One region of the Streptomyces sp. DSM 118878 genome, then DNA from elsewhere that is predicted to be linked to it. Evidence: riboswitches for the same ligand, from Rfam matches in the RefSeq annotation. Region 1 holds a riboswitch; the other holds the start of a gene.

Region 1 (4,819 bases):
GCGGCGGACTCGTCGAGGCCCAGCGCCTCGCGCAGGCCGGGCAGGGCCGAGGTGCCGCCCCAGATCTGGCGGGCGCGCAGGATCGCCAGGACGAGGTTGACGCGGGCGGCGCCCGCCGGGGCGGTGCCGAGCACGTGCAGACCGTCGCGGATCTGCATGTCCTTGATCTCGCAGAGCCAGCCGTCGACGTGCAGCAGGAAGTCGTCGAAGCCGTCGTCGTCCGGGCGGTCCTCCAGACCCAGGTCGTGGTCGAGCTTCGCGGCCTGGATGAGGGTCCAGATCTGCGCGCGGATCGCGGGCAGCTTCGCCGGGTCCATGGAGCTGATCTGCGCGTACTCGTCGAGGAGCTGCTCCAGGCGCGCGATGTCGCCGTAGGAGTCGGCGCGGTCCATCGGCGGGACCAGGTGGTCGATGAGCGTGGCGTGCACGCGGCGCTTGGCCTGCGTGCCCTCGCCCGGGTCGTTGACCAGGAACGGGTAGACGAGCGGCAGGTCGCCGAGCGCGGCGTCGGGGCCGCAGGCCGCCGAGAGGCCCGCGTTCTTGCCCGGCAGCCACTCCAGGTTGCCGTGCTTGCCCAGGTGGACCATCGCGTCGGCACCGAAGCCGCCGTCCTCGGCGGACGCGGCGATCCAGCGGTACGCGGCCAGGTAGTGGTGCGAGGGCGGCAGGTCCGGGTCGTGGTAGATCGCGATCGGGTTCTGGCCGAAGCCGCGCGGCGGCTGGATGAGGATCAGCAGGTTCCCGCGGCGCAGGGCCGCGAGCACGATGTCACCCTCGGGGTCACCGCCGGCGTCCACGCGGGAGCGGTCGAGGAACATCTCGCCGGGCGGCGGCCCCCAGTGCTCCTCGACGGACTCCCGCAGCTCCTGCGGCAGCGTCGCGTACCAGCGCTTGTAGGCGGCGGCCGGGATGCGGACGGGGTTGGCGGCGAGCTGCTCCTCGGTGAGCCAGTCCTGGTCGTGGCCGCCCGCGTCGATCAGCGCGCGGATCAGCTCGTCGCCGTCGCCGGAGACCAGGCCCGGGATCTCCTCGGTGGGTCCGAAGTCGTAGCCCTCGTCGATGAGCCTGCGGAGCAGCGCGACGGCGGACGCGGGGGTGTCGAGGCCCACCGCGTTGCCGATGCGGGAGTGCTTGGTCGGGTACGCGGAGAGGACCAGGGCCAGGCGCTTGTCGGCGGCCGGGATGTGCCGCAGACGGGCGTGCCGCACGGCGATCCCGGCGACGCGGGCCGCGCGCTCGGCGTCGGCGACATAGGCGGGCAGGCCGTCCTCGTCGATCTCCTTGAACGAGAACGGCACGGTGATCAGCCGCCCGTCGAACTCCGGCACCGCGATCTGGCTGGCCGCGTCGAGCGGCGAGACGCCCTCGTCGTTCTCCTGCCAGGCCGAACGCGACCCGGTCAGGCAGAGCGCCTGGAGGATCGGCACGTCGAGGCCGGTCAGCGCGCCCGCGTCCCAGGACTCGTCGTCACCGCCGGCCGACGCCTCGGCGGGCTTGGTGCCGCCCGCCGCGAGGACCGTCGTCACGATGGCGTCCGCCGCGCGCAGCTCCTCGATCAGCTCCGGCTCCGGGGCGCGCAGCGAGGCCACGTACAGCGGCAGCGGGCGGGCGCCCGCGTCCTCGATCGCGCCGCACAGGGCGTCCACGAACGCGGTGTTGCCGCTCATGTGGTGGGCCCGGTAGTAGAGCACCGCCACGGTCGGGCCTTCGACGTCACGCGCGGCGCGCTCAAGCGGGCCCCAGGACGGCGCCGCCGCGGGCGGCTCGAAGCCGTGGCCGGTGAGCAGCACCGTGTCGGAGAGGAAGCGGGCGAGCTGCTCCAGGTTGGCGGGGCCGCCGTGCGCGAGGTAGGCGTGCGCCTCGGCGGCGATGCCGATCGGCACCGTGGAGGAGGCCATGAGCTGGGCGTCGGGCGCCTGCTCACCGGTGAGCACGACCACCGGCAGACCGCTGGCGGTGAGCTGGTCCAGGCCGTCCTGCCAGGCACGGACACCGCCGAGAAGGCGTACGACGACCAGGTCGGCGCCGTCGAGCAGGGAGGGCAGCTCGGCGAGGTCCAGGCGGGAGGGGTTGGCGAACCGGTAGTCGACCGGACCCCCCGCCGCGCGGGCGCTGAGCAGATCGGTGTCGGAGGTCGACAGCAGCAGAAGCATGCGGGCGCAGGCCTTCCTCGGGGTGTCCGCGCCCCGGGTGGTCGTATGGACGGCAGGAGTTCCTGGCTCACCCCACGTGGGTGGGGCTCACAGTGGCGGGACCGCGCCGGATTCACACCGGGCTTCCTCCTTCGGGCCCCTGTCGGGCCCACGCCGTCGCTGGCGTCGGCGGACCTGGCGGACCGCCGTCTGCATAGTAAGTCCTGCCCGCGCCGGAGCGGGCGGCAGGCTGCCCCGACGGCCCTCGTCGGGAGGCGACTGCCCGGAAGCGCGTGGGTATGCTCGCCGCCATGCCGCCCACCCGAGCGACCTCCACGAACAAGGGCGAATCCCTCATACGTGACCGGGGCGACGCCTGTCCCGGAGCCCTGCGCCCGCACCTCGCCGACGACGGTGCGCTGGTCCGACTCCGGCTGCCCGCAGGGCTCCTGACCGGCCGTCAGGCGCTGGTCCTGGCCGACGCGGCGGAGCGCCTCGCGGACGGCCGGCTCAGCGTCACCTCGCGCGGCAACGTCGAGCTGCGCGGCCTCGCCGAGGACTGCGGCTCCCCCCTGGCCGCGCTGCTCGCGGACGCCGGCCTGCTGCCCTCCGCGCGCCATGAACGCGTACGGAACATCGTGGCCTCCCCGCTCGCCGGAATCGACGGAAAAGGCCTCGCTGACGTGCAGTTGTGGGCCCGTGAGCTGGACGGGCTGCTCTGCGCGGAGGAGTGGACCACCGCGCTGTCCGGCCGCTTCCTGTTCGCCCTCGACGACGGGCGCGGAGACATGGCGGGGCTCGGCGGCGATGTGACCTTGATCGCAGAATCGGGCGGGACGGCGGTCGTGCGGGTCGGGGCCGTGGCGCTGCGGGTGGCCGCCGCGGACGCCCCGCGCGCCGCCCTCGCCGCGGCCGGGGCGTTCCTCGCCGCGGCGCGTGAGGCGGGGAACGGGGCCTGGCGGGTGCGGGAACTGCCTCGCGGCTGCGAGGCGGGGGTCGCCGAGGCGCTGCGGCGGGCGTCGATCCCGGCGGCGCCGACGACCGGGGAGCCGCTGGCCGCGGGGGAGCCGCTGACGCCGAGTGCGGGGGAGCCGGCGGTTGCGCCGCCGCCCGGGGTCATCGGCCGTGCGGTCGCCGTCAACGCCCCGCTCGGCCGGGTCACCGCCGCCCAGTGGCGGGCCCTCCTGCCGCTGCCCGCCGACGAACTGCGGGTCACCCCGTGGCGTGGCTTCGTCCTCCCCGGCTTCGCCGACGCGACGGCGGCCCACGCCCGCCTGGCCGCACTGGCCGACGCCGGGTTCATCACCGACCCCGCGTCACCCTGGCTCGGCGTCGGCGCCTGCACCGGACGCCCCGGCTGCGCCAAGTCCCTCGCCGACGTCCGCGCGGACGCCGTGCCGGGCCTCGGCGGCCTGCCCGTCCACTGGTCGGGCTGCGAGCGCCGCTGCGGACACCCGCGCGGTGACTGGATCGACGTACTCGCCACCGGTGAGGGGCGGTACGAGGTGACGGCGCGCACCGGCGGCACGGCGACCCCCGTGACCGGCACCACCCTCACAGAGGCGGTCACCACGGCACGTACGGCACAGGCACGTACGCGTACGACATCGGCAACCACAACAACGGCCACCACCACAACGGCCACGAAATGAGCGAGAGCACAGTGTTCGACTACGAGAAGGACGGCGCGGCGATCTACCGCGAGTCCTTTGCCACCATCCGCGCGGAGGCGGACCTCGCGGGTCTGCCCGCCGACGTCAGCCAGGTCGCGGTGCGGATGATCCACGCCTGCGGCATGGTCGACCTCGTCCGCGACCTCGCCTTCAGCCCTCGCGTGGTCGCCGACGCCCGCAAGGCGCTGCGCGACGGCGCCCCGATCCTGTGCGACGCGAACATGGTCGCGAGCGGCGTCACGCGCAAGCGGCTCCCGGCCGGCAACGAGGTGGTCTGCACCCTCACCGACCCGTCCGTGCCCGACCTCGCCGCCCGGCTCGGCACCACCCGCAGCGCCGCCGCCCTGGAACTCTGGCGCGACCGCCTCGAAGGCTCCGTCGTCGCCATCGGCAACGCGCCCACCGCGCTCTTCCGCCTCCTGGAGATGATCGAGGCGGGCGCCCCCCGCCCGGCCGCCGTGCTCGGCATACCGGTCGGCTTCGTCGGCGCCGCCGAGTCCAAGGACGCGCTCGCCGAGCACACCTCGGGCCTTGAGTACCTGGTCGTACGGGGACGTCGCGGCGGCAGCGCGATGGCCGCGGCGGCGATCAACGCGATTGCGAGCGAGGCGGAGTGAACACCGAGACCACTGAGCCGGGGAAGCTGTACGGGGTCGGGCTCGGCCCCGGCGACCCCTCCCTGATGACCGTACGGGCCGTCGAGGTCATCGCCGCCGCCGACGTCGTCGCGTACCACTCCGCGCGGCACGGCCGTTCCATCGCCCGCTCCATCGCGGCGAAGCACCTGCGGGACGACCACATCGAGGAGCCGCTGGTCTACCCCGTCACCACGGAGACCACCGACCACCCCGGCGGCTACCGCGGTGCCCTCGACGAGTTCTACGAGGCCGCCGCCGGGCGCCTCGCCGCGCACCTGGACGCCGGGCGCACGGTCGCCGTCCTCGCCGAGGGCGACCCGCTCTTCTACGGCTCCTACCAGCACATGCACAAGCGCCTCGCCCACCGCTACGAGAC
Region 2 (4,819 bases), 5.9 Mb from region 1:
GCGCGCTCACCCAGGATGACCTGGAGCTCCTGGACCGTCTCCGCGTCCGGCACGGCCTTCGCCCGGCCCTCCGGCGGCACCCAGAAGGCGGCGGCGGCGCCGGTGCGCTCGCAGACCCCGTGGTGGACGTACTGCCTGGTGAAGAGGGTGGCGAAGTACCGTGCGAGGCCCGCCTCGCGCGAGGCGGCGTCGGGGAAGAACCAGCGCATCATCGGGTCGTCGTCGAAGGCCTCGGCGAGGACGCGGCTGATGAGCGGGGCGTCGTCGATCGTGGCCGGCTGCGGGCTGTTCGATATCGGCATACGGGCATTCTGCACCGCCGATGATCTTGGCTTGGCCCGGGGGTCAGGCTTGGCCCGGGGGTCAGGGATGGGCACGCGACGGGGCGCCCCCTCGCGTGAAGGGGGCGCCCCGCCATCATGTGCCGCCGGTCTCAGTGCTTGCCGGTGTCCTTGATTTTCTCCTTGGCCTGACGGGCGTCACCCTTGGTCTGTTCGGCACGGCCCTTGGCGGTGAGGCGTTCATTGCCCACGACGCGTCCGGCGGCCTCCTTGACCTTTCCGCTGATCTGCTCGGTCTTCGCCTGGTTCTTCTCGTTGGCGGCCATGTCGCTCACCTCCGGTGGTTCGGGATTGTGTGCTGCCTCTACGCGTGGCCGCCCATGGACGAGATAAACGTGCCTCACCAAGAGAATTCGGCGGCCGGTATTTCCGCGTGTCACACCGTTCCGGCTGGGAACCCCGCATGCGGGAACAGCGGGAGCGGAATGGAACGGTACGGAACGGAGCGGGGCATGGCCGGCGAGGACGAGGGACAGCGGATGCCGGGCGCTGTCCGGCGCTGGTCCGGCCGGGCGCGGCAGTGGTGGCAGCGGGCCCTGGCGACACCCGGCTACGAGCGTCACACCCTGCTGCTCATCTTCAAGAGCACGCTGGCCGCGACCCTGGCCTGGTTCATCTCCTACGACGTGCTGCACACGACGTCGCCCGCCTTCGCGCCGTTCTCCGCGGTGCTGATCATGCAGGTGACGGTCTATCAGTCGCTGCTCCAGTCCCTGCGCTATCTGGCGGCCGTGGCGGTCGGCGTGGCCATGGTGGCGGCCCTGGGGTCCATGATCGGCTCGGATCTGCTGACGTTCGTGGTCGTGGCGGTCATCGGCCTGACCATCGGGCGCTGGCCCGCGCTCGGCTCCCAGGGCCCCCAGGTCGCCACCGGCGCGTTCTTCGCCTTCTCCGTCTACGCCCTCGCCTCCTCCGACAGCCAGAAGATCACCCAGCTGGGGCAGATCGTCCTCCTCGTCCTGATCGGCTGCGGCATCGGTGTCATCGTCAACCTCACGGTCGCCCCGCCGATGCGGTACAGCAGTGCGGAGTCCGGCCTGCGCACGCTCTCCGCCGCCCTCGGCGACCTGGTGAGCGACATGTATCCCGTACTGCGCGAGAACGAGATCGACGCCGACCACTGCGCCCAGTGGCGCAGCAGGGCGGAGCAGACCGGCGGCATGATCACGCAGGCGCGGGACGGTTTCCGCACGGCGGAGGAGAGCCTCTACTACAACCCCCGGCTGCTGTTGCGCAGGAAGCGGGGCGACCATGTCTCGTTCGAGGGCTACGGGGCGGTCCTCGAAGCCCTGGTGCGTGCCCTGTACCAGGTCTCGTCGCTGACCCGCAGCCTCGACCAGTGGACCGAGCAGGAGGAGGGCAGGCTCGACGACGGCGCGTTCTTCGGCAGCTACGCCGACTTCCTCGAAAGCATCTCGAAGATCACCGACGTGCTCGCCGTACTCGGCGAGACCTCCCTCGCCGAGCAGGCTCGGCACCTGGGCGAACTGTCCGACGACGCCCAGGACTGCGCCCGCGCGGTGACCGAGCAGGCGGCCCGCTCAGGCCTGCCGCTGGCCGACCCGGCCCGCCCGTACGGAGTCCTCGTCGTCGAGGCGAACCGCCTGATGGAGGAGGTCCAGCACACCTGCGACGTGCTGAAGGACACGTGCTGACCTCCGGCCCGCGGTCCCGCGTTCCCGTGGTGGCCCGGCCCCGTGGTGGCTCGGTGGCTCGGGGCCCTCCGGGCGCCGTTCGCACCGTTTGTCCCCCGGGGGGCACGGGCACCCGACCCGGGTCACCGATCCCGGGCGGCACGCGGTGACCGACCATCCATGCCCCGACTCCCGCAGGAGGCCTCCCCATGCAAGAGGGCCAGCACGACGCCCGCACGAGCGGCCACGACACGCCGCAGGTCACGTCCGAGCCGACGCCTCCGTTCCCGGGGGACAAGCACGGCCCGCCGCCCGGCGTCGAGGCCGACATGTCCCCGCGGCCCCGCTACGAGGCACCGCGGTACAAGGCCGCCGACAAACTGCTCGACAAGGTCGCGCTGATCACCGGCGGCGACTCCGGGATCGGCCGGGCCATCTCCTGGCTCTACGCGCGCGAAGGGGCCGACGTCGCCATCGTCCACCTGCCCGAGGAGCAGCAGGACGCCGAAGAGACCAAGCGGCTCGTCGAGAAGGCCGGGCGCACCTGTCTGCTGCTGCCCGGCGACGTGAGCGACGCCGACTTCTGCCGCGACGCCGTGGCACGCACCGTGGCGGAGTTCGGGACGCTGAACATCCTGGTCAACAACGCCGCCTACCTGAACAGCAAGCTGGAGCTCGAACAGCTCAACGCCGAGGACTGGGACCGCACGTTCAAGACGAACGTGTACGCCTACTTCCACCTGGTCATGGCGAGCCTGCCGCACCTGGACGCGGGCGACGCGATCATCGCCACGGCCACGGAGGAAGCCCTGAAGGGCAGCACCACCATGATCGACTACGCGGCTTCGAAGGCGGCCCTGATCACCTTCACCAAGTCGATCGCGCCCCACCTCGCCAAGCGGGGCGTCCGCGCCAACGTCGTCGCCCCCGGACCCGTGTGGACGGTCCTCAACACGGCCGACCCGCACATGCCCGAGGACGGCCTCTCCCAGGTCGGCAGCGAGACCCCGCTGGGCCGTCCCGCCCAGCCGGAGGAGCTCGCGCCCGCCTACGTCTATCTGGCCTCCGACGGGGACTCCAGCTTCACCGTGGGCGAGGTCCTCGCCGTGACGGGCGGTGAGACCGACACCCGCTGACCACGGCGTGAGCATGGCCTGACCACGGCCTGACCACGGCCTGACCACGGTCTGGCCACGCACCTGACAGCGCGGGGCGCCCCTTCACCTCCGAGGGGGCGCCCCGCGCTTTCCGCGCGCCGGAGCACGCCACCGGACACCGCGATGACCTGGGGGTGAGTTGTCATGCCTCCATCTCGCGCACTACTGTCACCACGCCTTGGTGCTCGGGAAATCCGGTGTGATGCCGGTGCGGCCCTCGCCACTGTGATCGGGATGTCCGGCTCCAGCCCTCGCGGCAGCCACTGGGCGCACACGCGCCCGGGAAGGCGGAGTTCGGGCGGTACTACCCGTCAGCCAGGAGACCGGCCAAGGCACGTTGTCCATCCACGAGGTGCTGGAGAGGGTCTGCTGAGCCATGCATATCGCCGAGGGTTTCCTCCCGCCGGCGCACGCGATCGCCTGGGGCGTAGCGTCCGCGCCGTTCGTCGTCCACGGAGTCCGCTCCCTTACACGTGAGGTCAAGGAGCACCCCGAGAGCACGCTGCTCCTGGGTGCGTCCGGAGCCTTCACCTTCGTCCTGTCCGCCCTGAAGATCCCGTCGGTCACCGGGAGTTGCTCCCACCCGACGGGCACCGGCCTCGGCGCGATCCTGTTCCGCCCGCCGATCATGGCGGTGCTCGGCACGATCACGCTGCTGTTCCAGGCACTGCTGCTCGCCCACGGCGGGCTCACCACGCTCGGCGCCAACGTCTTCTCCATGGCGATCGTCGGGCCCTGGGCCGGATACGCCGTCTACCGGCTCCTGAAGCGGTACGACGTGCCGCTCATGGCGGCGGTCTTCTGCGGCGCCTTCGTCGCCGACCTGTCCACGTACTGCGTCACCAGCGTCCAGCTCGCCCTGGCGTTCCCCGACCCCGGCAGCGGGTTCCTCGGGGCGCTCGGCAAGTTCGGCGGCATCTTCGCCGTCACCCAGATCCCGCTGGCGGTCAGCGAGGGACTGCTCACCGTCCTCGTGATGCGGCTCCTCGTGCAGTCGAGCAAGGGAGAGCTCACGCGGCTCGGCGTACTGCTCCAGCGCAAGCGGACGGCCGCGGCCACCGCCACGGACAGCACCAGGACCGAGACGGGGGCCAACGCCTGATGAGCCGGAACGCGAAGATCAACACCCTGCTGCTCGTCATCGTCGCCGCCCTCGCGGTCCTGCCGCTCGTGCTGGGACTCGGCGACCACAAGGAGGAGCCGTTCGCGGGCGCCGACGCCCAGGCCGAGACGGCGATCACCGAGATCGACCCCGACTACGAGCCCTGGTTCTCCCCGCTGTACGAACCGCCGTCCGGCGAGGTCGAGTCGGCGCTCTTCGCCCTTCAGGCAGCGCTCGGCGCCGGCGTCCTCGCGTACTACTTCGGGCTGCGCAGGGGGCGCCGCCAGGGCGCGGAGCGCGAACGGGTGCGGGACGGCCACACCGAGCCGTCCGACGAGGTGCCCGACGAGCCGTCCGATGAGCTGTCCGATGAGGTGTCCGGCGACGCGGCGGACAGCCGCACCGGGGCCGGGCAGGTCTGATCGGCGGTGCTGCCCATCGACGCGGCGGCGCACAGCAGCCGCTGGCGCCGCCGTCACCCCGTGGACAAGGCCGTGCTCGGCCTCGGGCTCACCGCCCTCGCCGTCTCGCTGCCGCCCTGGCCGGGCGCGGCCCTCGTCCTCGTCACCGCGCTCGTGGTGCTGC

The links. Region 1 has a riboswitch for cobalamin ahead of cobN (cobaltochelatase subunit CobN). Riboswitches for the same ligand answer to the same signal wherever they lie in the genome.
Region 2: linked by a shared signal. The riboswitch ahead of ACRAKF_RS02940 (energy-coupling factor ABC transporter permease) and the one ahead of cobN (cobaltochelatase subunit CobN) in region 1 are both predicted to bind cobalamin.

Annotation. Positions count from the first base shown of each region.
Region 1 covers NZ_CP193622.1:6,630,171-6,634,989, forward strand. Annotated here, with positions in the region: gene cobN (cobaltochelatase subunit CobN) at 1-2,153, opposite strand, end outside; cobalamin riboswitch at 2,197-2,317, opposite strand; gene cobG (precorrin-3B synthase) at 2,432-3,784, shown strand; gene ACRAKF_RS29405 (precorrin-8X methylmutase) at 3,796-4,422, shown strand; gene ACRAKF_RS29410 (precorrin-2 C(20)-methyltransferase) at 4,419-4,819, shown strand, end outside.
Region 2 covers NZ_CP193622.1:689,328-694,146, reverse strand. Annotated here, with positions in the region: gene ACRAKF_RS02960 (GNAT family N-acetyltransferase) at 1-302, opposite strand, end outside; gene ACRAKF_RS02955 (CsbD family protein) at 434-607, opposite strand; gene ACRAKF_RS02950 (FUSC family protein) at 794-1,996, shown strand; gene ACRAKF_RS02945 (SDR family oxidoreductase) at 2,185-3,111, shown strand; cobalamin riboswitch at 3,295-3,478, shown strand; gene ACRAKF_RS02940 (energy-coupling factor ABC transporter permease) at 3,509-4,234, shown strand; gene ACRAKF_RS02935 (energy-coupling factor ABC transporter substrate-binding protein) at 4,234-4,656, shown strand; gene cbiQ (cobalt ECF transporter T component CbiQ) at 4,663-4,819, shown strand, end outside.